DNA from 3 places in the Priestia sp. Y58 genome. Region 3 is predicted to be linked to each of the others. Evidence: predicted binding sites of a transcription regulator. Region 3 holds the regulator's gene; each other region holds the start of a gene.

What was found. The regulator LexA, encoded in region 3, represses DNA repair genes until DNA is damaged. The targets are predictions, from matches to a motif close to CGAACATATGTTCG.
Region 1: a site for LexA is predicted at 2,245-2,258, ahead of MMB68_RS11450 (YolD-like family protein). Genes of this name have one in related genera too.
Region 2: a site for LexA is predicted at 7,363-7,376, ahead of MMB68_RS21240 (sigma-70 RNA polymerase sigma factor region 4 domain-containing protein). Genes of this name have one in related genera too.

What each region holds. Positions count from the first base shown of each region.
Region 1 is NZ_JAKWFL010000003.1:268,242-279,285, reverse strand. It holds gene pfkB (1-phosphofructokinase) at 1-467, opposite strand, end outside; gene MMB68_RS11460 (DeoR/GlpR family DNA-binding transcription regulator) at 464-1,216, opposite strand; gene MMB68_RS11455 (hypothetical protein) at 1,598-1,738, opposite strand; gene MMB68_RS11450 (YolD-like family protein) at 1,861-2,214, opposite strand; gene MMB68_RS11445 (YitT family protein) at 2,463-3,302, shown strand; gene MMB68_RS11440 (ABC transporter permease) at 3,334-4,068, opposite strand; gene MMB68_RS11435 (ABC transporter permease) at 4,069-4,776, opposite strand; gene MMB68_RS11430 (ABC transporter ATP-binding protein) at 4,751-5,686, opposite strand; gene MMB68_RS11425 (HAMP domain-containing sensor histidine kinase) at 5,772-7,136, opposite strand; gene MMB68_RS11420 (response regulator transcription factor) at 7,133-7,801, opposite strand; gene MMB68_RS11415 (ketoacyl-ACP synthase III) at 7,884-8,879, opposite strand; gene MMB68_RS11410 (sulfate/molybdate ABC transporter ATP-binding protein) at 8,988-10,061, opposite strand; gene cysW (sulfate ABC transporter permease subunit CysW) at 10,081-10,947, opposite strand; gene cysT (sulfate ABC transporter permease subunit CysT) at 10,960-11,044, opposite strand, start outside.
Region 2 is NZ_JAKWFL010000008.1:10,012-21,055, reverse strand. It holds gene MMB68_RS21280 (extracellular catalytic domain type 1 short-chain-length polyhydroxyalkanoate depolymerase) at 1-886, shown strand, start outside; gene MMB68_RS21275 (aspartyl-phosphate phosphatase Spo0E family protein) at 1,023-1,178, opposite strand; gene MMB68_RS21270 (hypothetical protein) at 1,505-1,951, shown strand; gene MMB68_RS21265 (hypothetical protein) at 2,023-2,163, opposite strand; gene MMB68_RS21260 (NADP-dependent glyceraldehyde-3-phosphate dehydrogenase) at 2,679-4,130, shown strand; gene MMB68_RS21255 (hypothetical protein) at 4,237-4,533, opposite strand; gene MMB68_RS21250 (hypothetical protein) at 5,025-5,534, shown strand; gene fsa (fructose-6-phosphate aldolase) at 5,595-6,263, shown strand; gene MMB68_RS21240 (sigma-70 RNA polymerase sigma factor region 4 domain-containing protein) at 6,326-7,219, opposite strand; gene MMB68_RS21235 (DinB family protein) at 7,523-8,047, shown strand; gene MMB68_RS21230 (aldose epimerase family protein) at 8,237-9,292, shown strand; gene MMB68_RS21225 (hypothetical protein) at 9,356-9,481, opposite strand; gene MMB68_RS21220 (CBS domain-containing protein) at 9,547-9,969, opposite strand; gene MMB68_RS21215 (hypothetical protein) at 10,183-10,650, shown strand; gene MMB68_RS21210 (cytochrome P450) at 10,829-11,044, opposite strand, start outside.
Region 3 is NZ_JAKWFL010000001.1:295,113-306,156, forward strand. It holds gene MMB68_RS01645 (ABC transporter ATP-binding protein) at 1-1,783, opposite strand, end outside; gene MMB68_RS01650 (ABC transporter transmembrane domain-containing protein) at 1,773-3,536, opposite strand; gene MMB68_RS01655 (YneF family protein) at 3,627-3,839, opposite strand; gene sirA (sporulation inhibitor of replication protein SirA) at 3,930-4,370, opposite strand; gene tkt (transketolase) at 4,519-6,525, opposite strand; gene MMB68_RS01670 (DUF896 domain-containing protein) at 6,693-6,923, opposite strand; gene MMB68_RS01675 (YneB family resolvase-like protein) at 6,993-7,661, opposite strand; gene yneA (cell division suppressor protein YneA) at 7,715-8,044, opposite strand; gene lexA (transcriptional repressor LexA) at 8,191-8,808, shown strand; gene MMB68_RS01690 (magnesium transporter CorA family protein) at 9,020-10,465, shown strand; gene MMB68_RS01695 (hypothetical protein) at 10,533-10,733, opposite strand; gene MMB68_RS01700 (ArnT family glycosyltransferase) at 11,017-11,044, shown strand, end outside.

The sequences.
Region 1 (11,044 bases), on a different contig from region 3:
ACTCCGTTCGCCGCTGCTAGTTCAGTTAACGTTTCATACACAGAACTTGGAAGCGTTTTCGGTATACTCCCTGCTAATACGAAGATATCGCCTTCAGTCATTTGCTTCACTTGAGTCAATAAAGACTGAAGCGCTTCGTCTGTAATAGCAGGTCCTTGACCGTTAATTTCTGTTTCTTTTTCTGTTTTCAACTTTACGTTAATGCGCGTATCTCCCTCAACTCTTGTAAAAGCTGTTTCGATATTCTCCGCTTTTAAGTAGTCTTCGATATAAGTTCCTGTAAAGCCGGCTACAAAACCGAGGGCCTTATTATCAACACCTAATCGCTTTAAAACGCGAGAGACGTTAATGCCTTTTCCTCCTGGAAACTTGGCTTCATTCGTTGTGCGGTTAAGCCCGCCTTCTTCGAATGCTGAAACATGTACTACGTAATCAACGGATGGGTTCAACGTACATGTATAAATCATGATTTCACAACCTTTATGTCTGTTTTGTTTGCATACTGTATAAGTACATCGCTAGGTACGTCATTTGTTATAATTTTTGCTTCATGTAAATCGGCTATTTTCGCAAAACTTGTTTCAAAAAATTTAGTGGAATCTGATAAAATATAAGATTCTCTAGACAGCTTCATTGCCGTTTGCTTGATCAATGCTTCTTCTGGATCAGGAGTTGTATATCCGTATTGATGATGAATCCCATTCGCTCCCATAAAACATTTATCAAAACGATACTGTTCAAGACTTAAAAGGGCTCCATTGCCAATTAAAGCGCCCGTTTTATGTTTAACCGATCCTCCAATTAAATAGAGGGTGATACCTTGTTCTAGCATCGGGTTTAAATGCATTAAACCATTTGTCACGACAACTACATCTTTTTGCTTTAAAAAAGGAATCATTTCATACGTTGTAGTTCCTGCATCTAAAAAAATACAGTCACCTTCATTTATAATGGAAGCCGCATACTCTGCAATGTTTCGTTTATCTTGAACATTTTTAGCAGATTTTTCGATAACGCTCAGTTCGATTCGTTTACTGCGAATAAGCGAAGCGCCACCGTGAACACGTTTGAGCATTTGCTCTTCTTCTAGTTGACTCAAGTCTCTTCTAATTGTGGATTCCGAAGCGCCTGTAACTTCGATAAACTCTTGCACTTTTACAAGTTCTTTCTCTTTTAAAAGTTTTAAGATTAGTTGATGTCTCTCCGGCGTTAACATGTTCTAGCTCCTTTTTCAAAAAAGCGTTTTCATTTATTTCATGTACTTACTTTATCACGGTTTACATTCAAAATCAATCATAAAAAATCAAAAACATTCATTTTTTTAATTACAAAATAAAGTTTTTTGAACAAACAATTAGATTTGCATTTGGTTTAATAATAGTTAATATAAAAGGAAATATGCTGGTAATTCAAGAATTTGTCTACTTTTCTCATTATATGTAAAGGTTTTCTTGCAACTAATTAGCTATGACTGTTTTTGACTATTTCTTGACCGGTTGAATTTTTCTGACTGAATCGAGTATAGCTTGTCCTGACTTCATAAAAGCCTACACACTAAAAAAGTTGTCCACCTTTTTGGACAACTCGAAGTGACCCATCATTTAAATAAAAACAGAAGCATATATAATATGGAAGCAAGGGCAGAAGAAATAGCTAAACTTGAGATAAAACGAACGAGTCTTTTCTTAATGAACTGCGTTAATTCGATTTCTCTTACTTGAGTTTTTTCATTTTGCATACAATAATCCCTTCTTTAATTAAGATTTCCTAGTAGCTAGAAGTTACTACTCGCAGAATATGCTTTTATGTATTGTATGCATGCGTTAAAAAAAAGATACAAAACGAACAAAAAAGCTACTCTTAGCTAGAGTAGCTTTCGTCTTTCCATACATTTGCTTCAATTACTGCATCCGCTCGAATCGAATATGTATAACAAGGGCCTGTGACCATCAGCGTATTCGACTGCAGCGAGACTTTATCAATCGTCACTCGTTCATACCTTTGAATATGTCCTGCTTCATAGACGTGAAGCGTTACTGGATGATGCTCCGAGTAACTGTTCATAATGACATTTTCAATATGCTCAATCTTTTCTTTTTTCAACCCTAAGGACTGCTTATGTGCCTCGGGACTGTACATTTTCTTCATTTTCTCTAAATGCTCGGGCATTACTAACTTCGCATACTGTTTTAATTCATCTTGATACACGTTCATTCTCCCCCTTGACTCTTGCTTCTATTTTACCGAACGAACATTCTCATTGCAAAACTTTTTAATCAAAATAAAAGCAAACAATTTATTTTTTCATACTCCATAAAAACTGTCAAAAGATTTTATGTTGATAGCAGAAATTGATTTTTTAAAAAATAATAATATCCCATCTTTAATTCAGCCTCTAGAGTTGGTATAATACATTGTCATGACTGTGTTTTCGGAGTTTTTGATGATTGGAGGTAACGTTCATGATTAATAAAATAAAAGAAATTATCCTCATTATTCTAGGAAGCCTCATTTTTGCACTGGCCATTAATTACTTTGCTATTCCAAATGAATTAGCAGAAGGCGGCGTAACCGGTGTAACAATGATTACCTATTATGTACTAGGCTGGTCTCCTGGTATCACAAACTTTATATTAAACGGTTTGCTGGTACTGATCGGATACAAATTGCTTCACAAACGTGTGATTGCTTACACAATTATATGTATTATTTTCACATCTCTATTCCTACATATAACTGAAGGACTGGGAAATCCTCTTGACGATACGCTACTGGGGGCTATTTTTGCTGGTATTTTTGCTGGTGTAGGACTCGGACTTGTGTTTAGAGGCGGCGGAACTTCCGGAGGCTCTGCAGTTATTGCCCGCTTAGCTAATCAATATTTAGACTGGAATATTAGCAAAACGATGCTGGCAATTGATTTATTAGTTGTAGCAAGCGCTTATTTTGTCATCGGTGGAGAAAAGACGATGTATACGGTTATTTCTCTTTACATCGGAACGAAGGTGCTGGATTATATCATTGAAGGTCTCAACCCTCGCAAAGCAATCACTATTATTTCACACCGTTCAGCTGAAGTAGCCGAACAAGTCAATAAAAAGATGCAGCGCGGCGTTACTGTCTTTTCTGCTCATGGAAGCTATACAAAAGAAGCAAAAGACGTATTGTACGTAGTTGTGAACAAACAAGAACTGCTAGAATTAAAGCGTATTATTCATAAAGTCGACGAACAAGCTTTTGTGGTCGTACACGATGTACGCGACGTCTTTGGAGTAGGTTTTACCATTCCAAAAGCCAGTTGAAAACCCGCTATAAAAAAGCGGGTTTTTTCTATTATATATGTTTGCGCTGAAAATACAGCAAACCTGCTGCTCCAAAAAGCAGAAAGCTGCTTATAACAACCACTAAGAAATTCTGTGTAGTCAGCATCAACCCCCATGATGCTTTTCCGGTTACACCTAACATTCCATACATCGGCTGAGTCCATGGGTACCAGGGGCCAAATCGTTCAGAGTTAGCAACGAATAAATTCGGTAGTGTTAAAATGACGTTGACTGTCAAAGATGCTCCAAAGCTAGAACATGCCATCGACACAGCTAGCATAAACGCAAGAATGGGCAACACCGCAACCCATCCGCCTAGCATATTTCCAGCTATCATCTTTAACGGCACAGCGCTCGGATAGTCTTTTAACATGCTAACTCCTAATAAAACAACAAATACAAGCACTTGAAGAATTCCCATGAAAGCTGCTGCTGTAATCAATTTTGCTCCGTATACCGATGTCCTTGTCACAGGAAGAGATAATAATTGCTTCCACCCTCCCGCTTCGTGTTCATACCGACAGATGAAGGATGTTACTAACCCGCCAATTAACGGATAAAACAGCAATCCGTGAACATTGGCAATCAAGGCATCTGCCATTGCCCATTTCATTCTCCCGCTTGGCATTGCCTGATCACCTACAAAAAGGATAATAGCGATTAGAATAGGACTCACAAAAAGGTACGTCCAGGCTTTTGTTTTAAACAATTTAAACCATTCTATCTTACATAATTGCAAAAACATTTAGGCCACATCCTTTTTGATAAAGTGCAAGGCGCCTGCAGCATATAAGAAAATACCGATAATTACACCTGCTATCATGTACATATTTCGATAGTCAGAAAACGCTAGCATTGGCCATTGCCAGAAAAACCAGCTTGGTAATTCTCTCATACCACTCATCGTCACACTCATCACAATACCTAGTGCAAGAGAGCGGCCTTGATTTTTAAAAAGCATAGATAACCATATTTGAATAGCTACAAATGGAATGGCAGAAAAAAAAGGATAAAAGGTATACACAAAGAGATTTTTCCAAGAAGACGGAAAACCAAATCCTAACCACCATCCTAACCCAATTATACCGATTAATAGAACAGCAGAAGCGATAAGTAGCATAAACATAACTACTACAAATTTTGCTGTATAAACACTCAGTCTGCTCACAGGTAAGCTCAGCAGCTGCTTCCATGAGCTTCTATGATATTCAATATGCGCTACATTTGAAGCAAGAATCGTTCCTCCCAGTAAAAAAGCTATTGGAAGCGTGATGTTTAGTTCATGCAAAAGACCTTCCCACACATTCGGATTTTGCTGAATTAAATATTCATATCGAACGCTATAATCAACTAGCGTTAAGCCAATTACACCCGCTGGACCTAAAAATAGTAAAAACCAGAGCCATTTTCTTTTTAACTTTATACACTCAGCCTGCAGTATTTTTGTGAACATATCTATTCTCCTCGCTCGTCAGCTTTAAAAAGATATCTTCTAATGATTTCGATTTTTCTTCAACTCGGTAGATTGAGACATTTTCTTGCACAAGCTGATAAACAAGATGTGCCACTTGCTCATGATCAATATAATCTAAAAGAAGACTATGTTTGTCGATAGTAGGTACAAACCCGTTTGCTAATAGTATTGTTTTAGCCTTTTCTATCTCTCCCGTTGTAAATGCCACTTGATGCTTAGCTTTTTTGCGAAGCGATTCAATCGATCCATTAAATAGCATCTTTCCTTTTGTAATAATACCTACTTGAGTCGCTAAATGGTCAATTTCATAGAGTAAATGACTTGAAATCAATACGGTAACTCCGTTTTCCCCTGGCATTTCTTTAATTAACGAACGAATTTCTTGAATTCCTGCAGGATCCAGTCCGTTGGTTGGTTCGTCTAAGATTAATAAACGAGGATTTCCGAGGAGTGCAGAAGCAATACCAAGCCGCTGTTTCATCCCAAGAGAAAAGCCTTTGACTGGACGATTTGCTTCTTTTGTTAATTTTACAATATTTAGTACTTCATCCACTCTGTTTTTAGATACACCTAGTATTTTACGAAGTACCTCTAGATTTTCTCTTGCAGTTAAATGCGCATAATAGGAAGGGCTCTCTACAAGTGAACCTATCTTTTTTAAGGCTTGAATATGCTGCCTGTGATTTTTTATTCTTTCTCCGAACAGCTCAATTTCCCCGCTCGTTGGCTTCATTAGCCCGAGCAGCATTCGGATCGTTGTCGTCTTCCCTGCTCCATTAGGTCCTAAAAACCCGTAGATTTCTCCTTCTTTAATGGATAAATTCACTTCATTTACAGCTTCTGCTCCTTTAAATACTTTTATCAGCTGAGTCGTTTTAACAATTTCCACTTTTATCACCTCTCCTTTACTATAAACAGCTAAAGTTAAGAGGACGGAAAAGAAAGGTTAAAATTTGTTTAAAAAAGCGAGTGAATTAATCACTCGCTTTGTACACAATTTGAATATCCGTTCCATGTTTTGTAGAATGAATTGACCACGTTAACCCCATTTCTTTAATCATCGCATCCACAATCGCTAGACCTACACCGTTTTGCTTCGTATGGCTATTCTTTTTAAAGCCTGACCCTTTATCAGAAATGGTAAGAGAAGATAAATCATGCTCTTGAACAAGACGAAAGCCAATAAAGTTACCTTCTTTGGCATGACGAATGACATTTTGACATAAATTATCTATTATTCTTTCTAACCACTGAACATCTCCGCGCCAATATATGGACTGAGAAGACAGTTGAATATCCACTTCCATATTCTCTTCTTCAAATAGTGGATACCATTGCGCAATGCTTTTTCTAAGAAATCGAGCCATATCAACTTCCTCTTCCCGATATGGATATTTTCCATTTAACAGCAGCGTATAGGAAAATAAATTATCTATTAAATCACTAACAAATTCTACTTTTGTATCAATTACCTCAAGAGATTGTTGAACGTTCAAGGCCATTTCTTCGTTTTTCAGCTGATAAATATGCGTTCGAACAGTCGTGAGCGGTGTTCGTAAGTCATGCGATAGACTCATAATTAAGTCTTGCCGCAGCTGTTCTTCTTGCTGCTCTCGGTCCCGGCTTTCATGAAGCTGTTTAACCATTTGATTAAACGATTGTTCTAGCTGACCAATTTCATCCGTGGACTCAGATACAACAGGTAAAGGAATTCCTTGCTCGCCTTTGTTGTTCATAGCAGCTTGTAACACTCGCAGTCTTTTTCGAATTCGAAGAAAAAAGAACAGAGAAAATACAATAAAAGAAAGCACAATGATAAAAACAAATCCTAAATAAATATTATAGTAGGCTGGGTCTAGCCTTTGAATAGGGGGCTCAACGGCTTTTTCTGGCACTTCAATGACCATAAAACCTTGCTTTTTATCTGTTCCAATAAAGGTAATAACCGTATACGGATCGTTTCCGTATCGTTTTTTTATAAATTCAGCCGTATAAGACGATGACCATTGCTTCGGAAGGGATTCATGATAAGGAAGCGGAAGCTGTGTTTGTCCAGCTTCGTTTACCCAGAACATTGAAGCTTCAGGGTATTTTTCTTTTAATAATTTCAGCTTTTGATTAATTGTTTTCTCATTTGCTCCTTCTAGCTTTTGGGCTTCTTCATTCCACATTTGTTCGTAGTAGCTTTTTCCTTTATACTCTTCATTTAATAATCCTTGAATATGCATAAAAGGGACGGTGATCAGCCATGAGCCTGCAAAAAATGATACCGGTATAATTAGTACAGCTGCAATCATAATTAAGATATACTTCGTGATAAGAGACTGTGTAACGTTCATTGCTTCACCCTGTACCCAATCCCTCGTATTGTTTCAATAATTTCAGGATTAGCTGCATTTTTCTCTAATTTTTCTCGTAAATAGCGAATATGTACCATTAAGGTTTTATCTCCTTCTATATAACGCTCTTTCCATACCCCTTCATAAATTTGTTCTTTTGTTAAAATTTGATTTAAATGCTGAAGGAAATAAGTAAAAATATGAAATTGCTTACCTGTTAAACTAATTTCTTCACTTGTCTCTCTGTTCATCACGCGATAGTCTATCATTGAAATATGCAAATGTTTTACAATAAGCTCTTCTTTCTTTCTTGAAAATCTTCTTAACAATACTTCAAGCCTTGCAAGCAGCTCTTCTGGATGAAACGGCTTTGTGACATAGTCATCGGCAAACTCTAGTCCCATGATCTTATCTTCTAGAGCTGTACGAGCTGAAAGCATTAAAATTGGGACATCAGGTGCTAGTTTTTTAAGCTTTTTTCCCACTGTAAATCCATCTAACCCAGGAAGCATTACATCTAAAATGACAATATCCGCTTGTTTAATAAACTGACTGGCGATATCTCCTGATTGTAACCAAGTAACTTCATAGTTTTGCTTTTTAAGCTCATTTTGAATCATTAATCCAATTTCTTCATTGTCTTCAATGTATAAAACGTGATTCATATGCACACCCCTTTACTTCTTTTTCCATTTTATCGAATTCTCCTTAGCAGTAAAAGACAAAAAAGCTAAAAGGCATCGCCTTTTAGCTTTTTTCTTTACACGCCCATTTAATTAACAAGCCGCAGTGCGTTAATCCTCCTCCAAACCCATAGAGAATAAGAAGGTCATTATCCCGTACTTTTCCTGTCATTATTCCTTCGTTCAAGGCAAGCGGAATAGAAGCTGAAGATGTATTTCCGCAGTATTGCACACTCGTTAACGTTTTATCCATTGAAACACCTGTTTTAGCACAAATAGCTTCAATCATCCGAAGGTTTGCACTGTGCGGAATAAACCAATTTACATCTGAAAGAGAAATGGAAGTATTCTTTAATAATGCTTCTACTCCTTTTGGAATCGTTCGGACGGCAAAGCGATATACTTCACGCCCGTTTTGAACTAAATTCCCGCTCGAGTTAATTTCTTTTCCTAAAAGAGTGTTAGATAAGTTAGAACGGTATAAATTTACCCCTCCGCTTCCGTCCGTTCCGTAGTGACATCCTAAGAAACTTGGATTATGCTCATCGTACTCTACAAGCATAGCTCCCGCTCCGTCACCAAACAGCACGCATGTGGCACGGTCCGTATAATCTGTAATTTTCGACATGACTTCGGCACCAATAACTAAAATCTTTTTATGAAATCCCGACGTCACTAAGCCGTTCGCCACATGAAGGCCATATGTAAACCCAGCGCATGCGGCACTTAAGTCAAATGCTGCAGCCTGCTCAATATGAAAGTATTCTTGAACCTGACATGCTACGCTAGGAAAAAAGTGATCCGGCGTTGTTGTCGAAACAATAATTGCATCTACATCTTCTATTTCTACAGCATATCGGTTAAGCAAATTTTTAACGGCTTGAATGGCAAGCGTGGACGTGTATTCACCTTCCCCTGCAATTCGCCGTTCTTTCATTCCCGTGCGCTGCACAATCCATTCGTCACTTGTATCAACCATTTCTTTTAAATGGTCGTTCGTTAATTTTTGCTTTGGTGTATACGTCCCCATTCCTGCGATTCTAGCTTTTGATTGTATCATTTCTCCACCTCAAATCAGTTGATACTTAATTATAACACCTACTTTTAATATCTGATACTAATTTATTGTTAGATAAAAAGCGCAAAGGCATACCCTTTACGCTTTTTATTAAATAGAATAATCTTCTGGAATAAATACTTTTAGCTGCTTAGGCTTTACATACACCTGCTCTCCCACTTGAAGGCTGAGGACTTTATAGTGCTCTTTGCTCAATTCAGCTTCTAAAAATTCTTCTGCATCTTCTCTTTTTAATTCAATTTGCACAATAGGACCTATCACATGAATATGGCTAACGGTTGCAGAAACAGCATCTGCGCTTGTTTTTACCTTTTCAAGGTGAATATCATGAGGTCGTACATATCCAACAGCTGCTTCTTCATTTCTTCCGCTGAATTCTGGAACATCCATTTCAAAGCTTCCTTGTTTTAGTCTGCCTTTATGAATGCGACCCTTGAATAAATTGACGTTCCCTAAAAAATCGTACACAAATGGACTATTAGGATGATCATATACTTCCTCAGGACTTCCAATCTGCTCAATTTTACCGTTGTTCATCACAACAATACGATCGGCCACATCTAAAGCTTCTTCTTGATCATGCGTAACGAAAATACTCGTAATATGAAAATCATTATGCAATTTACGCAGCCATCTGCGCAAATCCTTACGAACTTTTGCATCCAGAGCGCCAAAAGGTTCATCTAGTAGCAGTACTTTTGGTTCCACTGCTAACGCTCGAGCAAGTGCTACTCGCTGACGCTGCCCGCCGGATAATTGAGAAGGATAGCGATTTGCAAGCGGCTCTAGCTTCACAAGCTGCAGCAGCTCGGTTACTTTCTTGTTAATGTCTATTTTAGCAGGTCTTGTTTTTTTAGGTCGTACTTTTAAACCATACGCAATGTTATCAAACACAGTCATATGCCTGAACAAAGCATAGTGTTGAAAAACAAACCCTACATTTCGCTCCTTTGGATTTACGTGCGTAATTTCCTTTCCATCAAATAAAATAGCTCCTTGATCAAGGTGTTCAAGACCGGCAATGATGCGAAGCAAAGATGTTTTTCCAGAACCGGACGGACCGAGTAAAGCTACTAATTCACCCGTTTGAATATCAATGTTAATAGAATCCAGCGCTTTAAAATCACCAAAGTTTTTTGATACGTGCTTAATATGGATACTCATCTCATAAGCTCCTTCCTATTTAAATATGTTTGGCTTTCCACTCAATAATATTTTTTACAATCAATGTAAATATAGCTAAAACTGACATTAAAGATGCTACCGCAAACGCTGCTGCAAATTGATATTCATTGTAGAGAATTTCAATATGAAGAGGCATCGTATTAGTCATTCCTCGAATGTGCCCAGACACAACGGAAACAGCTCCAAACTCCCCAATTGCACGCGCATTACATAAAATAATGCCATATAATAAGCCCCATTTAATATTAGGTAATGTCACTAGAAAAAAAGTTTTGAAACCGCTGGCTCCTAACGTTAACGATGCTTCTTCTTCGGCTGACCCTTGAGCTTGCATGAGTGGAATCAATTCTTTAGCAACAAACGGAAGCGTTACAAAAAGGGTAGCTAATATAATACCGGGAATAGCAAAGACAATTTTGATGTCGTGATTAAACAGCCATTCTCCGAATAATCCTTGTGCACCAAATAATAAAATAAAAACCAATCCAGCAATAACAGGCGAAACGGCAAACGGTAAATCGATAAGCGTAATTAAAATATTTTTCCCTTTAAAATCAAACTTCGTAATTAACCATGCAGCTACCACGCCAAAAACGGCATTTAACGGAACGGTAATCAGCACAACAACTAACGTTAGTTTAATAGCAGCTAAAGCATCCGGATTCGTAATCGCAGCTAGATACGTTTCCAACCCTTTTTGAAAAGCTGTCATAAAAATGGTGATGAGCGGGAGCACTAAGAATAGAGCTAAAAAAGCCAGTGCAATAAATGTAAGCAGCCACTGGACGACTTTGGGCTCTTTTAAACTAGAATGATTAAGTTTAACAGTCGTTTTTGCATGCTGCATTGGAACATGTCCTGCCAATGTCATCCCTCCTTAACTATGTACAAATTTGCGATTTGTCCACCATTGAATAATATTAATAAGTAATAACAGAAAAAATGATACAACGAGCATGACT
Region 2 (11,044 bases), on a different contig from region 3:
ACCTATTTGGAAAGAGTATAATTATGATGATTATTTTACCTACAAGGTGTATGTTCCAAGTACATATACTGGGTTAAGTAAAGTACCATTAGTCGTTATGCTTCATGGATGTCAACAAGATGCAGATGATTTTGCGGCGGGTACAGAGATGAATAAACTAGCGGAAGAAAAAGGTTTTATTGTTCTCTATCCTCAAATGAATTACTTTGCTAATTCCAACGGGTGCTGGAATTGGTTTTATGAGTATAACCAGTTTCGCGGTAATGGAGAGCCGGACATAATAAAAGATATGATGGATCACATAACCGCTAAATATGCGATTGATTCTACTAATATATACCTTGCTGGTATGTCAGCTGGAGGCTTTATGGCAAATGTGATGGCTATTGCTTATCCTGATATATTCAAAGCGGTAGGCATTCATTCAGCAGGCAGTAATGCGTATGCTGTAGACCTCATCACAGCTGGAGAAGTTATGCTATATGGATCTCTAAATCCTGAACTTGACGGTGATGAAGCTTATAAGAAAATGGGACCTTATGCACGGCCTGTTCCCATCATTACGTTTCATGGTCAATCAGATACCACAGTTAATCCAATTAATGCGTCTACATTAATGCAGCAGTGGATCTATACATACAAATATTTTGATATCGATCTGCATGAAAATGCTGTTTCTTATACTCCAAAGGACAACGAAAATCACTATAGCTACATAATGTCTGACTACGTCGATGCAGAAAATAAAATCTGGATGAAAAAAATTATGGTAGAGGGGATGGGGCATGCATGGTCTGGAGGAAATGATAATGGCTCGGATACTGATTCAAAAGGTCCTAATGCCTCACAAATGATGTGGGATTTTTTTGAAGCACAGAATGATTAGATAGAGTATGAACGAGCGATCAAGATGTACTACTAAATAACATCAGCTTTCATTTTTTTGGGAACAAATAGTTATCTACCAACAGCAAAAAAGGATCTTATTAAAAGATCCTTTTTCTGTTATCAACGAACATTTTTCAACAAGTAGCTTCAAACCGATTTAACAATACATCTAGATCCTGACTGATTTTAATCGTATTACTACTTGTAAACCCTTCTTCTAGGGCAATCATCATCATCATTTTTCGTATAAATTCTATCTTTATCAGCAGTAGTCTACATTTGAAACACATTAAGTTTCCTCCACTTGCCACGTCATTTTAAAGGCTTAAATTATTGAATTTTTTATGTAAAAACGCTTCAAATCTAAAAATATAACCTAAAAAATATAGTAACAAATAGATAGTGTCGAAGTCTGTCGTATTTTGAATTCAGATATTTTTACTTAAAAAGAATTAACTCTTAACCGTTTTGCTGGAATCCGTGCACTGTCTTGATCATGATTGTTCCACCGGTTGTAAATAACTCTAGGAGTAATAGAGCTCATCCTATTTTTAGGATATAGGCATAATACCACTACATTTAGGCATGTTAACATAAGAAAGGAGAATTTACTAATATGCCCAATGTCATTAGAATTCTTCAATTGCTTCTTCCATGGATTTCCCTTGTTTTTATGCCAAAAAAATCAATTAGGACCTATTTTCCCGCTTCTCTTTTTGCCTCATCGTTAGTAATTGGAATGTGTTCATTAGCTATTCCTTACAAGTGGTGGAGTGTAAAAGGAGGGTGGAAAGGGAAAATTTTAAACGATAGCAGTTTTATTTTTGGTCCCTTTTTGGTCGGGACACTGTGGATCTTTCATTTTACGTTTGGCCGCTTCAAACGATTTTTTCTGGTTAATTTACTTATGGATTCACTATTTGCTTTTCCGCTAAGTTACTTGTATCAAAAGTTGGACTTATTTAAGTTAGTCAACTTTAAACCAAAACATATCTTTTTTTCATTTATTGGTTTCTGTTTAACTATTTATGGCTATCAGGCACTGACAAATAAAGATAAATGATAGGTGAGGGCCGTTTCTAATCGCTATAGACTTTGTAAAAAGTGCAACAAAAAAGCGTCTGTTAAGACGCTTTATATATAATACATATACTGCTCTTCTTTATTGACATTTGTTGTTTCATGGATTATTTCTTCCGGGATATTGGACGTCCGGTTAGTAAAAAGCATAAACAACGCAATAATTGATGCCACAAAACCTAAAGTAACAATCACAATAAATCCCTCCCTTTAGAATATATATTCTACTTTCATCTTCATTTTCCTATATTTATTTTATACCCTTATTTTATTTTCTCAACACATAGAACAAAAAGAGTAGTACATCTCTTAAATATCTTCCTAGAAATAAATATAATCAAGAGAGCTTAAAACTCCCATTTCCCCTAAAAAAATAGGAATCCATAAAATTTTTTCGTATGGGGGGATATAAATTATTAAAATTATTAATCATTGAGATAACTTATTTGTATTGTACGAATGAAAGAAATTTATATATATTAAAAATACAAAATATTCATTAAATTATATGATGCTTTGGTTTTGAGTCGAAAAGAGAAAAGCTGTTGCTTTAAAGGCAGCAAGTTTAAGAAAGTTACAAGCGATATAAAAAGGTATAGAAATGGATACATCTAGAATTCTTTTTTGCTCAGATATTCACAGAGTTTTCATTCGTTAAAAAGACTGAAAATTCAGATAATAAATTTCACTTTTATCAAGGGGGACTTTTTATGACAACAACGGTATTAAATGTATCAACTTATTCTTTTTATCTTAACGGTGAGTGGAAAGAAAGCAAATCAGGGCAGACAATTGATATTGTTTCTCCATATCGTCATGATGTGATTGGAAAAGTGCAGGCTATCACAAAAGATGAAGTCGATGAAGCAGTATATGCCGCACAGAAAGCTCAGAAGGGGTGGGCGGAAACTTCTCTGCAAGACCGTGCCAAATATTTATATAAGTGGGCAGATGAGCTGGTAAAAATGCAGAGTGAAATTGCCGAAATTATTATGAAAGAAGTTGGAAAAAGCTTAAAAGATGCAAGGAATGAAGTCGTGCGCACAGCAGATTTCATTCGTTATACAGTTGAAGAATCCCTTCATATGAACGGAGAAAGTATGAAAGGAGATAGTTTTCCTGGAGGCTCTAAGTCTAAAGTGGCCATTGTTGAACGTGTACCTTTAGGAGTTGTCCTCGCGATTCCTCCATTTAATTATCCGGTAAATCTGTCAGCTGCTAAACTGGCGCCTGCGCTTATTTCAGGAAATGCAGTTATCTTCAAACCCGCAACGCAAGGAGCGATCAGCGGTATTAAGATGATTGAAGCTCTTGATCAAGCAGGTATTCCACAAGGACTTGTAAACGTCGTAACGGGCCGCGGATCTGTAATTGGTGATTACTTGGTTGAACATAAAGGCATTAACATGATTTCGTTTACCGGAGGAACAAATACGGGTACTCAATTAGCTAAAAAGGCAGGTATGATTCCTCTTGTACTAGAACTTGGAGGAAAAGACCCGGGTATTGTATGTGAAGATGCAGATTTACAGGAAGCAGCAAAACATATTATAAGCGGAGCATTTTCTTATTCCGGCCAGCGCTGTACAGCCATTAAACGTGTACTTGTGCATGAAAAAGTGGCAAACAAGCTCGTAAATATTTTGAAAGAAGAAGTACATAAACTATCAGTTGGTTCTCCTGAAGATGGATGTACAATCGTTCCATTAATTGATAGTAAGGCAGCGGACTTTATTCAAATTTTAATTGCAGATGCACTAGGAAAAGGTGCAGCAGTTGTGACTGGAAATAAGCGTGAAGGAAACCTTATCTATCCTACGCTTTTAGATGAGGTGAATGATACTATGCGCGTGGCATGGGAAGAACCATTTGGTCCTGTGTTACCAATTATCCGCGTCGCTTCGGATCAAGAAGCCGTTGATATAGCAAACGAATCAGAATTTGGCTTACAAGCAAGCGTTTTTACAAAAGATATTAATAAAGCTTTCTCAATTGCAAATAAAATTGAAGTCGGCTCCGTTCAAATCAACGGCCGTACAGAACGCGGCCCTGATCATTTTCCTTTTATCGGCGTAAAAGGATCCGGTATGGGCGCTCAAGGTATTCGTAAAAGTATTGAATCCATGACTCGTGAAAAAGTAACGGTATTAAATCTTCAATGATTGAATTCCAAGAGCTCTCCAAATCGAGCCAGTAGAATGTAGAGAATTTCATGGGAAAAAGCCTGTGCTCCAAAAAGCACAGGCTTTTAAACGTCTTATTTACCTATCACTCGATTCCGTCTTTATAGTTCTTATGCCAGTTTTTATCACCTTTATGCTCAATATCTTCAACAGTTTTTTCAAGCTCTGACATAATGAGTGTTTTCACTTGATAAATGGTATCAAAAAAAGCTTTCTCTTCATCCGGATTCGGCTTTATTTTGGCTGCTGCCGAAATATCAACATATCTGCGATGTTCAGTTGTTAATTTATCAAGCGCATCAAAAATATGAGAGGTCAGAACAGCAACTTCCTTATGATTATTAGGCAGTTTTTCTTTTAATGTTTCAATTCTTTTATCCATGTTAAAGTCCCCCTATAACGTGTTGTATTTATGTAACTTTCCCACTAATAAAAATGAAAAACCTTAAATAGCAAAAATTCATGGGAATTAGCACGTGAAACAAAAGTATACTACAGGATATCATGTTAAAGTGAAAAAACGGTGAAACGAATGAGTATATTTTTCCAGAGAGGGTATGTAATAAAAGTCGTTTTTTTGGAAAAGGTAATTACCTTAAGAAGCACTGAAGCACGCAATCAACATAAAAGTTCATCTATTTTTAATGAATAATGACCTTTTTTGACTATTTTTTTAAGTTTTTATGACTTTTTTTGAATGAATTTGATTGTTTTTGATGATTTTTCGAATAATCTGATATATAATGAAAGCGTAAACAGTAAAACATGTCGGTTGGTTAAGAAAAACGTCCACAAAATTGGATTCGTTATTACATAAAATCAGACCTCTGTTTTTTATAAAAATAAATAGAATTTGAGAAAAGGAGAATGATGATGGACATATTGGATGCAAAAGTAGTGAATACAAAGTACGGTTTAGAAACATATCTGGATGTATCAGAAAGCGTAGAAATAAAAGAAATTCATATGCCGAGTTCAGAGAACCAATCTCATAAAATTAAATTTGGAATCAAGTATTTTCTTTTAAGAGAAGGAAAGTATTACGATAGTCAAAAAGGTTATTTTTGGATTTGTATGAATCACGATTTTAGCAGCCTTATGCTGAGTGAAACGGAAACAGAGAGTTTGTTTGCAGTTAAAAGTGAAGAAGAAAGAGAAGCAACAAAAACGCTGTTAGCAGAATGGTTTATCCAAACGAATGCGTACAAAGAAGTCATCAACGAATGTATCCATCAGATTAAAACGGAGAATATTCGTACAGAAGAAGACATTGAAGACCGAGTGGACGCTATACAATTTTTAGAAAAACTAAAGGTATTAACTGCAAAAGAGATTGAAAACGCTTCTATAGAAAACCTATATGTGCTGCAGCAAATTGGCTAGGCTATAGTTCGCGTACGCTGAAATGCAGATTGATGTACAACAATAAGGAGGAATAGTGAGATGAAATTTTTTATTGATACAGCAAACCTTGAGGATATTAAGAAAGCATACAAAGTAGGTGTTCTAGCTGGTGTGACAACCAATCCATCTTTAGTAGCAAAAGAAGGCGTAAGATTTGAAGACCGCATCGAAGAAATCCTTCAAATGGTACCGGAAGTTGAATCCGTTTCCGCTGAGGTAACACCTGACGCACTTTCTGCTGAAGACATGATTGCTCAAGCTGAAGAACTGATTAAAATTAACGACGGAGATAAAAATATTACGATTAAGCTGCCTATGACATTGGCTGGCTTGGAAGCGACGCGCTACCTTGCAAAAAAAGGCGTAAAAACAAATGTAACCCTGATCTTTACAGTAAACCAAGCGCTTTTAGCAGCTCGTGCTGGAGCAACATATGTTTCTCCATTTTTAGGACGTCTTGATGATATTTCAGAAGACGGAGTACAGCTGGTATCTAAAATTGCTGAGTTATTCCGCGTTCAAAACATCGACTCTCAAATTATTGCGGCATCTGTAAGACATCCGGATCATGTAACGCGTGTAGCACTTGCAGGAGCTCATATTGCCACAATTCCATACGCTGTTATTGAGCAATTAGCAAAACATCCGTTAACTGACCAAGGAATGGAAAAATTTGCAGCAGATTGGGAAAAAGCAGTTAAAGCTTAACAAAAGGCCATATCAATAAAAAAGCTTGGAATAAGCATAGCTTATTCCAAGCTTTTTATCGTTTAACTCGCTAGTTTCTTTTTACGCAAACGCTCTAAGCGTCGCTGCACGCTATTTCTTGAACGCCCGAGCAGCTGCCCAATTTCTCGCTGATTGCGCTTTTCCTGATAAAACATACGCCACAATCTCGCATCTTCTTCTGCTGTCCACTTTTTATGCTCGTATTTAGGTCGCTTTACATAGTCTAGTTTTCTTTGTTCATTCACCCACGCTGGTTCTGGAATAAGCGTATTTTTAGGTATCTTAAAAAAGTTAAGGCACGATTTACTTTGTTCAGCCCACTTCCAAAAAGATTGAATGTCAATTCCCATAAATTTTCTGGTCTTGGCGATGATCATTTTATACGGTAGATTCTCTTTATGAATCCACTTGTAAATTGTATGAACATCTACTTCAAGGCAGGCTGCTAGTTCACACGCTGTAATGTGTCCTACGTGCGCTTTGGCTCCATACACTTCTAAACGGTTCAACCTCGATTCTAGCGCTTGCACACTTCGCTGTAATTTAGCTGATATATGTGAAAGTGGTTTTACTCCGTAATACTTTAGCAAATATTCGTCTTCTTGTACCGTCCATCTTCGCATCGATGTTTTTCGAGTTAACCCCAAGACTTTTATGCGCGTAGCAATAGAAGAAGGACTTCTGCCTAAGGAATGTGCCATTTCACGGTTATTCATGATATCAATGTTCTCCTGCAAAAACGCATCTTGTTCAAGCGTCCATTTTTTACGTAAAGCTGTATCCGAAGCACGAAGATTTAATCGAGTAAGTCGTTTATTAACCGATTCCTTGCTTCTATGTAAATGCTTACCCATCTCTTGAAGCATCATAGCACCATAATGTTGGATAAGAAATCTATCTTCTTCTTTTGTCCATCGCTTTTGATTTTTACTCACTGTTGTCTCACTCCAATTCACACGAAAAGCTCAAGATGAAAAAGTTGCTAGCAAATCTATTTTACGAATGAGCAGTGCCTATTCAGACTGATACTCACTGCGTTTTAGCCTATATATATTTTATCATATTTCTAGAGAAAAACCAAACATGTGTTCTTATTTTGTTTTAAGTCATCATAAAAGGAATTAGAAAAATAGTTGGCTCCTTTAATAGAAGCGAATTATGGTAAAATTGACTATAATCTCTAAAGAATTTACATAACTGACAGCTCAGCATCATTACGTTGAGAAAGGGGAATTGATATGAATTTTAATTTAAAAGAAGCGTTTGAAATACTTGAGCATACGCCACAAACGCTTGAAAAACTTTTGTCTGGTCTATCTCCAGGGTGGCTGCAATGCAATGAAGGAGAAGGAACCTGGAATACCCCCGAAGTCATAGAACATTTAATAGAAGCAGAAAAAAACAATTGGATACCAAGGCTAGAATTTATCCTTCAAAAAGGAAAAGAGGGAGCTTTTCCTCCGTTTGACCGCTATGCCCATTTAAACAAGGAATCTGCTAGTTCTATTGAAGAGAAGATTCTTGAATTCAAAAAGATAAGAATACAAAATTTACATCAACTAAAGCTGCTAGTTAAGCACGAAAAACATCTGGAAGTGAGAGGAGAACACCCGGAGTTTGGGGAAGTGAAAGTCAGAGAGCTGCTCTCGACTTGGGTTGCTCATGATTTAACCCATATTGCGCAAATTGTTCGAGTAATGGCAGAACGATATAGAGAAGATGTAGGACCTTGGGAAGAATACTTAGGAATACTAAAGAAATAGCAATGACACACAGTGGCCAGCCTTTATCATTCAAGCTTGAATTAAGAAATGTACACGATTACAATAAAATGAGAATAATGAAGATTCAGGAAGGATTGCAGAGGGAACTATATGAACATATCCGATGTTTATAACATGTAGGGTCCGTTAAGCAATTTACGAATAAAAAGAGGATTGGACTGATTAAAAGTGAAAGTGAACTCAGAGAAATTTGGCGAACTAAACAATCAAGCTGTACATGCTTATACCTTATTAAATGATGAAGGGCTTAAAATCACCTGCCTTGACTATGGATGTGTGATATCAAATATTGAAATGCCGGATTCTGAAGGGAAGATTGAAAGTGTTGTATTGGGATTTGATTCAATAGAAGAATACCAAAAGTATTCTCCTTATTTCGGAGCTGTGGTCGGACGCGTAGCAGGGCGTATAGGTGGAGCATCGTTTGAGCTTAATAATGAAACCTATCGTCTAGAGAAAAATGAAGGAAACAACCATTTGCATGGCGGATCAGAAGGATTTAGTCACAAAATATGGAATGCCAAAACAATTGATGCAAGTGATCACGTAGGTGTTGAATTTACATATGTAAGTAAAGACGGAGAAGAAGGGTATCCCGGCAACCTTGAAGTGAAAGTTACGTATACATTAACGAATAAAAATGAGTTCCATATTTCTTATGAAGGAACAACAGATCAAGACACTCTTATCAATCTAACAAATCATACGTATTTCAATTTAAGCGGAAATCTAAAAGAAACGGTCTTGGATCATGTTTTGAAGATGAAAAGTAACGAATTCTTAGAGTTGAATGATGATCTTTTACCTACTGGAGAAACGCTAAATGTCACAGGTACCCCATTTGATTTTAAAGAAGGACATAGTCTCAAGGAAGGTGTGGAATCCACACATCCGCAAAACATATTAGTGGGTAAAGGGTACGATCATCCATTTCTTTTAGAAGCAGAAGCTGAAAATCAGATGTCATTATTTGATCCTGCAAGCGGCCGCAAAATAGAAGTCAAAACGGATCAGCCTTCAGTTGTTCTCTATACGGGAAATCATCTAGACGAAGAATTCGAAATTAGAGGAGTTCACTCAGAGAAATACCTCGGTGTTTGCCTAGAAACACAAGGTTTACCGGACGCTATTCATCATCAGCATTTTCCTTCTTGTGTATTAAAGCCAGGTGAGAAGTATGAAGCATATACTCACTATACATTTATAACTGATCGCAGCCTGTAACAAAACGGGATGACAAAAAGGATTACAAACGAGCCTCTGCCGATTGTAATCCTTTTTTTATTGTTACTTTTTCTTTTGGCTTTTTGCACGATTAGCGTCAAGCTCAGCCGCATATTCTTCTTGAGACTTTCCTTGCTTTTGACTCTCAGACTGAATCTTTTTAAATTTGTTATCGTTTAAATTTGGCATATTAGCACCTCCTTGCAGACAGGATTATTTTGTACAAGCATTAAGGATTTATATGCTAAAAAGTTTTAATGAACTTGATTAGAAATTTCGCTTAATGCTGCACCGGCTTCATCAACATATACGTTCACTGTCGCAAGGTCGCCGATTGCACAGATTCCAACCATATTATTATTCTCCACTACAATAATACGGCGAATTTGATGATCTGCCATCATACGCGCACATTCATGAATATCCGTATCCGGAGAACAAGTAATTACATCTTTAGTCATACAATCATGGCAATGCACAGTGCTGCAATCTTTTCCATCCGCCACGCAGTTTAATACGATATCACGGTCTGTGATCATTCCCATTACTCGATTTTCTTGACACACCGGCACAGAACCACAATTAATATCACGCATTAATTTTGCAGCTGCTGTTACTGGGTCGTGCGGTGCACAAGCTTTCACATCTTTAGTCATAACTTCACGTACTGTAGTCATTTTTATTTCCTCCTTTTAAACATTCACCTCCGTATTTTCTCCATGCACATGCAGAATATGAGAATCAATAATTTCCTGAAAGTAAAAAATCTTGTAATAAAAGGCGAATAAAAGAACTAACGCAGTGTAATAAACACATAAAAAAGAGCCTATTACACAAACTAAAGAGGATATGATCTAGCTTACATTTTCGTAACGGCAGGAGTTGGGTACATGATGAAAGGAAAGTTAACGCTTTTGGCAGTACTTTTATTGCCTTGGCTGTCTATAGTAAAAGTTGATAAGTTTGTCTTTAAAAGATACCTACCTGTTTTAACGTTTAGTTCATTGGTTATTGCTTTTATCAGTGAGCTATCTAAAAGCTTTACTTGGTGGAAAGTGAGGAAACCTCTTTTTCCTAAACTTGCAAGTGATATATCTTTTATCTTTGGACCATTTTTTGTAGCTAATTTTTGGGTATTCAAGCTGACCTATGGGAATTTCAAAAAATATTTTTTAATTAACGTCCTATTTGACTATCTATTTGCTTATCCTTTGACGAGTCTGGCAGAAAAACTAAAGGTATACAAAATGGTCAACATGACGCGTTTTCAACTTTTTGTCATCTCGATTGGCACTGCTCTTATTAATTATTTCTATCACTATTTTATAGAAGATGTATTAAGGCAGAGAAGGCAATAGCTGATATTTCGTTAACCAGCTCATCGTCACTTAAATTTCGGCACTGTCTGCTTTAAATCATATTAAAGGCCTCCTAAACTTGGTACATAAATAATTAAACGAGATAATAAAGGAAAAGAGAAACATGAGAGAAGATAGACTTCTTTCATGTTTCTCTACTTTGTCATGCACATAGATTTTATCTGTACACCGTCATGGGCAAGTATGTTAAAGATTGACCTGTAGCTGAAGCTGTTAAATACGGTTCTAATTCAAAATCTTCAAATGGTTCGATATGAGAAAAGGCCTCTAAAAATGCTTCTAAGATAATTGTCATCTCAAGTCGGGCAAGAGGGGCGCCCAAACAAAAATGAGGGCCGTTCCCAAACGTTAAGTGTTTTTTATTAGTTTGGCG
Region 3 (11,044 bases):
TCTCTTTTACTCCTGTTTCTTTGCTGAAATTCTCCTCTTTTTCACTGTGCTGAAGCTGATACATATTATAGTACAAACCGCCTTTGTTTAGCAGTTCAGTATGTGTGCCTTTTTCGACGATTTTTCCTTTATGCAGTACTAAAATACAGTCGGCGTGTTGAATAGTGGATAAACGATGGGCAATCGCAATTGTTGTACGGCCTTTTCCCATATCTCTTAACACTTCTTGAATCGCTTCTTCTGTTTCTGTATCAATATGTGCTGTTGCTTCATCAAGAATAAGGATTTTAGGATTCCGGATGACCGTTCTTGCAAATGCTAAGAGCTGACGCTGGCCGCTTGATAAAGTGGAACCTCTTTCGACTAGCACTTCATTATACTTATTAGGAAGAGCTTCGATAAATGCGTGAGCTTGAACAAATTCCGCAGCTGCTTTTACTTGTTCATCAGAAAAATGGTCTTCGTGCAGCGTAATATTTCGTTTTACGGTATCTGCAAATAAAAAGGCATCTTGAAGCACCAGCCCTACCTCATCTCGAAGCTGTTTATTTGAAAAAGACGATAGCGGTTTATTATCGATCAAAATGTCTCCTTTTTGCTGCTCATAAAAACGCATTAATAAATTAATGATGGAGCTTTTCCCGCTTCCCGTATGGCCTACTAAAGCCACTGTTTCTCCTTCGTTTACCGTAAACGATATATCAGAAAGTACATCTCGAACACCATCATAGGAAAACGTTACATTTCTGAATTCTACCGTTCCTTTTTGTACCCCCTGCTTTTGTTCTCCTGTCATGACTGGATTTTTTTCTTTTTCATCCATCAAGTCAAATACCCGAGAGGCTGATACCATCGCTTGCTGATACATAGAAAGACGCTGCATCATTTCATTAACAGGTTCAAAAAAACGATCCAAATAGTTGATAAACGCGTAAAGAACACCAATTTTAACAGGACTGTCAGCTACGGAAATACCAAAATAACTGAGCACAAGAATAACGGCTAAAATGTAAAGAATTTCGACTGCCGGTCTTAGTAGCAAACCATCCAACTTAATATTGCGCATCCCCGCTTTGTAATGTTCATCATTGATTTCTTCAAATTCCGAGCGCAGCCGCTTTTCTTGACGAAATAACTGAATAATAGACATGCCTTGCAAAGACTCATGAAGCTTGGCATTTAACTGGCTTAGCTTTTCTCGAAGCTGCCCGTAGTAAATAGCGCTGTAATGCTGATAAAGCTTCATAAGTCCCCAAATGAACGGGAGAAGAACTAAACAATAAAAAGCCAGCTTCACATCTAGCATAAACATGGCTATAAAAATACCGACCAAAAATACCCCATTTTGAATAAAAACCGCGATGACTTCCACAAACATTTCTTTCATGGCTTCCGTGTCATTTGTAATTCGAGATACCAGGCTTCCTGTTGGCGTGTTGTCAAAAAAGCGAAGAGCCAGGCGATGAACATGAGAAAAAACGTCAATTCGAATCTGCTGAATAATTTGAAGCGCAATTTTTTGGAACTGCAGAAGCTGAAAGTATTGAACGACAATTTTTAAAAGCTGTAAAAGCAAATAACTGCTTGCAAGCCACACCAGAGGCTGAAGAGGCAAATACTTAGGAGTTAAATAATCGTCAATGAAAATTTTAATCAAAATGGGTCCTAATAAATCAGCAGCCGTAGCAATTAATAATAGTGTGAACGCTAAAAAAAATGATTTTTTATGCGGAATTGTATAGCGAAACAGACGTTTATGTACCGAAGAATGCTCAATTTTCATTTTTCGTCTCTCCTTCTTCTACCGCACGTTCAAGCTGCTGTCTATCGTACATATCCTGATACCAGCCGCTCACGCTAAGCAGTTCCTCATGAGTTCCTCGCTGAATAATTTTCCCTTTATCAAGGACAAGAATCAGGTCTGCATGAGTAACCGAGCTCAGCCGATGCGCTGTAATAATCGTTGTTCGATTTTGACGTTTTTGCTTCAACGCTTGTAAAATACCCGCTTCCGTTTTTCCATCTACCGCTGATAGCGAGTCGTCTAAAATTAAAAGCTCAGGATCTAATAGAAGAGCTCTTGCAATCGAGATACGCTGTTTTTGTCCACCAGATAACGAAACGCCTTTTTCACCTACTATTGTTTGATAGCCATCTGTAAAATCGAGGATGTCTCTATGTACATTTGCCACTTTAGCTGCTTCTTGGATTTCTTGATTGCTTGCGTCTTCTTTTCCGAACGCGATATTAGCAGCGACTGTTGTTGAAAACAAAAAGTGATCTTGAGGAACATATCCAATGCTTTTGTACAGTGAATCAAAAGCATAGTCTTTAATGTCTTTTCCTCCCCATAAAACAGCTCCGTCTCTTACATCAAATTCACGAAGCAGCAGCTTTAAAAGCGTGGTTTTCCCAGCACCCGTCTTTCCGACAATCCCTAACGTTTGACCGCGAGAAAGTGTAAAGTAAATTTCGTTTAACGTATATTCATCTGCTTTACCATACGAAAACCTATGAATAACAGCTTCAATATTTCCTGTTGGCATTTTAACACTAGGGTGCGCTGCTTCTTCAATCGAATTTTCTTCTTTTAATAAAGAAAATACCCTGTCATATGATGCTCTTCCTCGTTCTACAATGTTAAATAACCAGCCAAACGCGAGCATCGGCCAAATAAGAAGGCCCAAATAAGTTGTAAAGGTAACAAGCTGTCCCAGTGTTAACTCTTCACTAATCACCATCTTGCTGCCAAAAATAAGAGCAAGTAAAAAAGAAAGTGCTACAATAATCGAAATGGTCGGATCAAACAATGCATCTACTCGTGCTACTTTCATGTTCTTTTGAACAACATCTGCAGACTTAATACGAAATTCTTCGACATCAGCTGCTTCTTCCCCAAACGTCTTAATGACTTTAATTCCGCTAATGCTTTCTTGAACCTTATCATTTAAAGTAGAAAATGCTGCTTGTGCGTGATGAAACCGCGCATGAAGCAATGTACCATAGTAACTTGTTAAAACGGCCATAAGCGGCATAGGAATAAGGCAAATAAGCGTTAATTTCCAGCTGATTGTGAGGGCCATTGTGCATAGAACAAGCCCTCCTGTGACAATCGAATCCACGAGCGTCAAAACGCCCGAACCTGCAGTTTGTTGAATAGCTTGAATATCATTCGTTGCATGGGCCATCAAATCCCCAATTCGCCGCCGCTGATAAAAGGCCTGATTCATCTTGGTAAAATGAGTGTAGAGGGTATTTCTCAGCTGCTTGGCTAGTTTAACAGATGAACCAAATATCATAATACGCCATATGTATCTTGTGAAATAGGCCACAACAGCAGCTCCTAGCAAAATGCCAACCATCTGCATTAAGCGCTTTCCATTCAGCGTCCCTTCTTTAATGCCATCTACCGTTAAACCAATAATTTTAGGCGGGAGAAGTTCTAATGCTGCCACAATAATGAGCAGCGCTATCCCCGTTATGTAAGACTTTTTTTCCTGTTTGAAAAACCACCATAACTCTCGAAAAATTTTCATCGTATCCCCCTAGCCCCACAACCATTTTCTTATCTCTATCATAAAACAAAAGACACCCTTCTGAATAGAGAGTGTCTGTCCAATTAACCATTATTTAATTTGGCCGTTCATTGCTTTCATCATTTGGTTAATTTTTTTCTGCGATGGTTTCATGCCCATTTGCATCATCATCATTTTTAACATTTGTTCATTAATTGGTGGATTTTTCTTCAGATAGCTCATCATATACTTACGAGCAATGAAAAATCCTAGCGCTATCCCAACAATTAATGCTAGAACACCAACTAGAATATACATTCCCATGGTATTACTTCCTCCTTCGTGTTGTCTAACTTACAGTGTACTAGACCATACGCTATTATACAATATTTCCGTTCCAATTTCCTTAAATAATTACACAAATTTTCTTGTTTTCACAGGCCTCAGCCAGCCGTATTCATCCGTTCCATAATTCACTGCTAAAAAACAAGGATCTAGCTTGCGTAATACTTCAAAAAAAGCTGTCTCAGCATCAACATTGCCATCTCCTTCAATTGTTATACAGCGATTCGTTAATTTTATAGATGCTCGACTTTTTTTATGAGGATATTCCAGCACAAACGTCTCTTGATGAGTAAAAAAATGAGGATAATGAGAAAACGCCTGAAGCAATTCTCGTTGAATAAATGAAATGGGCAGTTGGCGAGTAATGTAATGAACTTGTTTTTGTAAGTGCGTTTCCTGCAAGTGACGTTTCATTCTATATTCAATCAGCAGCTGATAAATGAGCTTTTCTCTTCGAAAATAGGATGATGCAACTTCTTCCTCCATTAAATATACTTCATACGTTCTCACGATTCATCCTCCCTTTCGGCTCGTTCTTTTTTGTACCATTATACCGAATGGTGTACGCAATGCTTGTCTATCGATGAAAAAATTCCTTTGTTTTTTTGTCGAAAAAAAGAGCAGACCACAGGAGTCTGCTCTTTCTTATGAAAAAGAATTATGCATTAAGCAAGCTTTTCACTTTTGCTACTACATTTTCAACTGTAAAACCAAATTCTTTCATGATTGTTTCACCAGGAGCAGATGCACCAAAGTGATTAATACCAAGAACTTGTCCTTCGTCTCCAACATAGCGTTCCCAGCCAAGTGTAGAAGCCATTTCAATACCTAAACGTTTTTTCACTGATTTAGGGATAACACTTTCTTTGTACTCAGCAGATTGCTCTTCGAAACGATCCCATGCAGGCATGCTTACTACAGATACATCAATGCCTTCTGCAGCTAATGCTTTTTGTGCTTCTACTGCTAGGCTTACTTCAGAGCCTGTTGCAAGTATTAATGCATCCGCTTGGTCTTTACCAGCTTTAGATACAACGTACGCGCCTTTAGACACGCCTTCGTATGCATTTTCTTTTGTACCTTCAAGTGTTGGCAAGTTTTGACGAGTCAATACAAGCGCCGTTGGGCGGTCAGTTGACTCTAATGCTAAGCGCCATGCAGCAGCTGTTTCATTTGCATCTGCAGGACGAACCACTGAAAGACCTGGCATTGCACGAAGTGATGGCAATTGTTCAATTGGCTCATGTGTTGGGCCGTCTTCTCCAACTGCGATACTGTCATGTGTGAATACATATGTTACAGGAAGCTTCATTAAAGCTGCTAAGCGAATTGCTGGGCGAAGATAATCAGAAAATACAAAGAATGTTCCTCCGAATACTTTTACACCGCCGTGTAGAGCCATACCGTTTAATGCAGCTCCCATTGCAAATTCACGTACACCGAACCAGATATTACGTCCGCTGTAATCAGCTGCAGTGAAGTCTTCTGAACCTTTAATCATTGTTTTATTTGAGCCAGCTAAGTCAGCTGAACCGCCGAAGAATTGAGGTACAGCTTGTGCTACTGCGTTTAATACTTCTCCAGAAGAAGCACGGCTAGCTAAGCTTGAACCCGTTTCGTATGCTGGAAGCGTTTCTTCCCAGCCTTCCGGTAACTTTCCTTCTACTGCTAGTTCAAATTGACGACCTAGTTCAGGATATTTTTCTTTATACTGTGCAAATACATCGTTCCATTCGTTTTCTTTCTTTTGGCCATCTTCAGCAATTGTAGCTTTGAAGTGAGCATACACTTCTTCCGGCACATAGAAATCTTCTTCAAATGTCCATGCATAAGCTTCTTTTGTTAATTTTGTTTCATCGGAACCTAATGGAGAACCGTGCACGCCAGAAGTACCCGCGTGGTTTGGAGAACCAAATCCGATTGTTGTTTTTACTTCAATTAGCGTTGGGCGTGTTAAATCGCCTTTTGCTTCTTCAATTGCGTTTGCAATCGCTGTCAAGTCATTGCCGTCTTCAACGCGGATTACTTGCCATCCGTAAGCTTTGAAACGATCTTCTACGTTCTCAGAGAACGAGCGATCTAAATCTCCGTCTAAAGAAATATCATTTGAATCGTATAAAACAACTAAACGTCCTAATTTTAAGTGTGCCGCTAATGAAGCTGCTTCAGCAGATACACCTTCCATTAAGTCTCCGTCACCACAAATACCATACGTAAAGTGGTCTACAATTTCTAAACCTTCTTTGTTGTATGTTTCAGCTAAATGACGTTCTGCCATTGCTTTACCAACAGCCATTGCAATACCTTGTCCTAGTGGACCAGTTGTTGCATCAACACCTGCTGTATGACCGAACTCTGGATGACCTGGTGTTTTACTTCCCCATTGACGGAAGTTTTTAAGGTCTTCAATTGATAAGTCATATCCAGCTAAATGAAGCAAGCTGTATAATAGTGCCGATCCGTGTCCTGCTGATAATACAAAGCGGTCACGGTTGAACCAGTTTGGATTCTTTGGATTGATGTTCATGAATTTTGTCCACAATGTATATGCCATTGGAGCAGCTCCCATTGGCATACCTGGGTGACCTGAATTTGCTTTTTCAATCGCATCGATTGATAAAGTACGAATTGTTGCAATCGAAAGATCTTCAATACGTTGTGTCATACTCTTCATTCCTTTCAAAACTATGTACATATGTTATCATACTAATGATTTGCTTATTTGTACAATACTTGAACCAAAAAAATTTCCACTTTTACAGTTTTTGTGCCCCTTATTAAAAATATACAAAAAACTAGAGGGAACACTCCCTCTAGTTTTACTAGAACATCTTAGTGAAGACGCTTCTTTTTACTCTCTTTTAACTTCTTAGGCGTAACATCTTTACCTTCTTCGTCCACAACTTTAATCGTGTGAAGGTGATTTGTCATAGATTGTCGGAAAACTTTTAAATATTCCTGACGTAGCTCTTGCTGTTCTTTCGCTTCAGATTCTGTCAGCCCTTCAGCCTTTGCCTTTTTTGAAAGAGCATTAATACGAGCAAGTTTATCTTTTGATAGCATATAAAACCTATCTCCTTATAATCAATAATTAAAATTACCGAACCGCTCCGGCAACATGTAGTCATCTTACTAAATCTCTTTCGTTTTATCAAGAGATTGAGCACTCTCTTGGTACTCTTGATAGCGGCGATGTACCGTCGCTTTTGAAATATTATGACCAAAACCTTTTAGCGTAACTGAAATTTCAGCAAAGGTTAAGCCGTTATGACGAAGGCGGACAATTTCTTCAATCGGCGCTTCTTTTTTTTCCCTTCCCGAGTTAACTCCTTGATTTTTTAAATTTTTCTGCGGACGATAACCGTTTTCTACGGCTCTTTTCATTCCTCTTTTAATTTTAGCATTATGTAATTTCCGCTGATGCTCTTCCACTAAGCTAATAATATCTAACACCATTGAATCAGATTCTGAAAGCTGAAGCTGACCTTGATGACTAATCGTATAGATGGTAGCATTTTCTTTATGAAAAGCATGAAGCAGCGCAATTCGGGCATTTCCTCTGCCTAATCGTGTTTCGTCTTGAATGAGCAGCACGGATATTTTCTCTTCTTTCATTGTATGAAGAACATCCAAAATACCCTCTCTGTCTACATCATATCCGCTTGCTTTTTCCATCACGACTTTTTTCACCTCTAGATGGTGAAGATCAGCAAGCTTTTTTAATTCTTCTTGCTGGCGCTGTAAAGATGTTTCTTGGGTTTTTTTATCCGTACTGACACGGCAATAAATAATGGCGTCCACTTTTATCACGACCTTTTCGGCTTCTAACAATATTCAGGAACGGCCGTTACACACTACTGTTCAATTGCCACTTGATTATGTAACTCTTTTTTTAAAACAGGAATATATAATTTATCTCCAGGTGATAAAGACTGGGCAGTATCTGAGTTTAAATCATTGACGTCTTCAACCCATTTGACAAATTCATTGGTGGTCAAATGATGGTGATTATGATACTTGTTGGACAAGTCCCAAAGCGTATCTCCTTTTGTAATAGTAACCGTTGAATATTTGTCTAAATCTACTTTATCCGCTCCTAAAACCAGCGTCAATACATATGTAAGTGCAGCGATAACTGCAAAAAAAATAGCGTAATGTTTCATAGAATGTAAGAATTGTTGCATATTATGATCCCCCTATCAGAATATATGTTCTTATTTTATTGAGAACATTTGTTTCTGTCAATGGAATTCTTCGAACTTATGTTTGTATATTGACACATCACGTGGTATAATTCACCTAAAGAATAGCTAAAATCGAGGTGAAAAATATGAAGCTATCAAAACGTCAACAAGACATACTAGATTTTATTAAGCACGAAGTAAAATTAAAAGGTTATCCGCCTTCTGTTCGCGAGATTGGGGAAGCGGTAGGATTAGCCTCTAGCTCCACTGTACACGGGCATTTAGCTCGTTTAGAAAGCAAAGGGTTAATTCGCAGAGATCCAACAAAACCAAGAGCAATCGAAGTTCTTCAACTAGATGAAGTAAACATCCCTAAAAGCAATGTCATTAATGTTCCTGTTATCGGTAAAGTAACAGCGGGTCTTCCTATAACAGCCGTTGAAAATGTGGAAGAATATTTCCCTCTTCCAGATAAATTCGTTTCTCCAGATGATCATGTATTTATGCTTGAAATTATGGGAGAAAGTATGATTGAAGCAGGTATTCTAGATGGCGATATGGTAATCGTACGTCAGCAGCAAACGGCTAATAATGGAGATATTGTGGTCGCTATGACCGAGGATAACGAAGCAACGGTAAAACGTTTCTTCAAAGAAGAAAATTTCGTTCGTTTACAGCCTGAAAATTCAACGATGGCGCCTATTATTCTTCGCCACGTAACGATTTTAGGAAAAGTAACTGGTGTATATCGCACGATTCACTAATCAGACACTGTATGTAAAGCCAACTAATCATGATGTTAGTTGGTTTTTTTACGTTTGTTTTCTAAAAAAATTGGCATATTATAAATGATACGTTGAATCATCGCAAGCAGGTAGAACGGTTTTTGTAAAGCTTGTTTCACTTTTTACTTTCTATCTGCATTTCCGCGACTCTTACAAGGAAATACAACCGACCATAAGAAGGATGTAGTTTATGACCAATACACCAAGGAAAACAGAATCATTTCAAACCATTGTACCTACCAAAGCAATGAACATGTTTCTTTTTCCTTTTTCTTTTGATCGAAAAAATAAAGAGCAGCTTGTTCATGCACTGAAAGAAAATTTGTTCGAGTTTTTTTCCATTCAAAACAAACATTTAGAAAAAGAATACTACGGAGAACAGTATTACGTATCTCATGATAGCCTGGATCAATATTTTCTTCCTTACATTGAATGTATTCTATTCCCTGACTCGTGCGAAAAAGAAGGGTTGCTTCGATTTTCCAAAAAAATAGACCATACCATTACGTTACACACTTCCTCCACCACCGTGTCTAGCAACGTGCTGTCTGTGGATGTTTTTTTATGTCCTTTTGAAATTGGCGTCATGACCATTCGCACTGAGATGAGCCATGATCATTATACCTATGATGATATTTTAGAATTCATGAATCATTTTCGTGTATTAGAACCGAAGCTTGCTGAAGAGCATGGATCCACCATTACCTATGAACATCATCGCTATAGCAAAGTACAAGATTATATTTTTTCACAGCTTGCGCCATTTTTGAACGAACACATCAAGAAAGAAGCCACGCGTGAACAGCACGTTGGGAGCCTTCCTTATTTTATCGATGAACGGATGTTTGTGTTAAGTTATGTAACGGTAAATAAAGAGCAAGAGATTAATTCCACAACTTTATTTCGTACTGGGCAGCTAAATAGCTATACGCCTGACGGGAAAGCGTTTATTTCTGCACACAATCATGAGTATATTAAAACGTATAATACTAAACATGTGTATGAAAGGTGGGCTCCTGAAACTTATTACGTCATAACAGACCATGTGTTTTCATGTATTTCTAAATCGGCAGACTCTAAAACGGATCAGCTTTTGATGAATCATCTATTTGGCCAGCATTACTATAATTTATTTTTACATTTTTTCTATAAAATCGTGTTGCTAAAACTATCTTATGAGTATTCTCAGCTCACGTTTCATAAAAATTCAGAGGGCATTGAACGACTAATCCGCTCTATTACCGTATTTTCAGGTAAATATTTATTTTTAGAAATTAGCTCTCGCACAGAAGGTCAAGAGTTTTCTGAGCTCTTTAAAAAAATCTTCCACATCAATTCTCTTTATCAAGAAGTCAAAGAAACCCTTGGTACTTTGTACCAAAATCAAGAGAAAATCGCAGCCAAACGTCACAATTACTTATTATTGATTTTAACGATTTATACGGTTCTTTCCGGTATTTACGGAATGAATTTAGTTATTAGCAAACTAAAGGGAAACATCAATTGGGATAGTATGAAGCAGTTTTCTATCTTTGAATATATCGCTTTAATAGTAGCTCTATCAGGAATTCTGATCAGCATTAGTCTCGGAGTGAGTTCCCTATGGAATTTATTAAAAGATCGATTTAAAACATAAAAGCTGTTCGCATCAGAAAACACATGATAAAAAAGAAGAGATTGAGACATAACTAAATCAAGCGAGTCTAAAGGAGAACAAATGGAATAAATAAGCTAGCAGGGATTGCTTGTGACACCGCGGTTGATTTCCGTGCAAGACTTCGCTTTCCGCGGGCGGCCGGTGAGCCTCCTCGTCGCTTACGCTCCTGCGGGGTCTCACCTGTTCCGCTTTTCCCGCAGGAGTCTTCGTCTTGCCCTCCAATCAACTGCTGGAAAGAACTAAACAAATAAAACCTACGTTTACCATAAAAAAACGAACCACTAATCAAACATGTTGATCAATGGTTCGTTTTTCACTTCGACTAAAATTCTTTTTTCCCAACCTCTTTTATCTATTACTAAATCACTGCCTACTCCGCTGAACCTTTTATCAAACGTTGTGCCGCTGTTGTAATATCAGAACAATCTAACATTATACTCTATAAGAAAAATATATACAAAATAATAAAATATGGTATCATAGGGTAGGAATTTTGTACCTTATCTTTGAAATAATTTGCAGGAGGTAATATGCTTAACTCATTTTTATCCAAAAGCC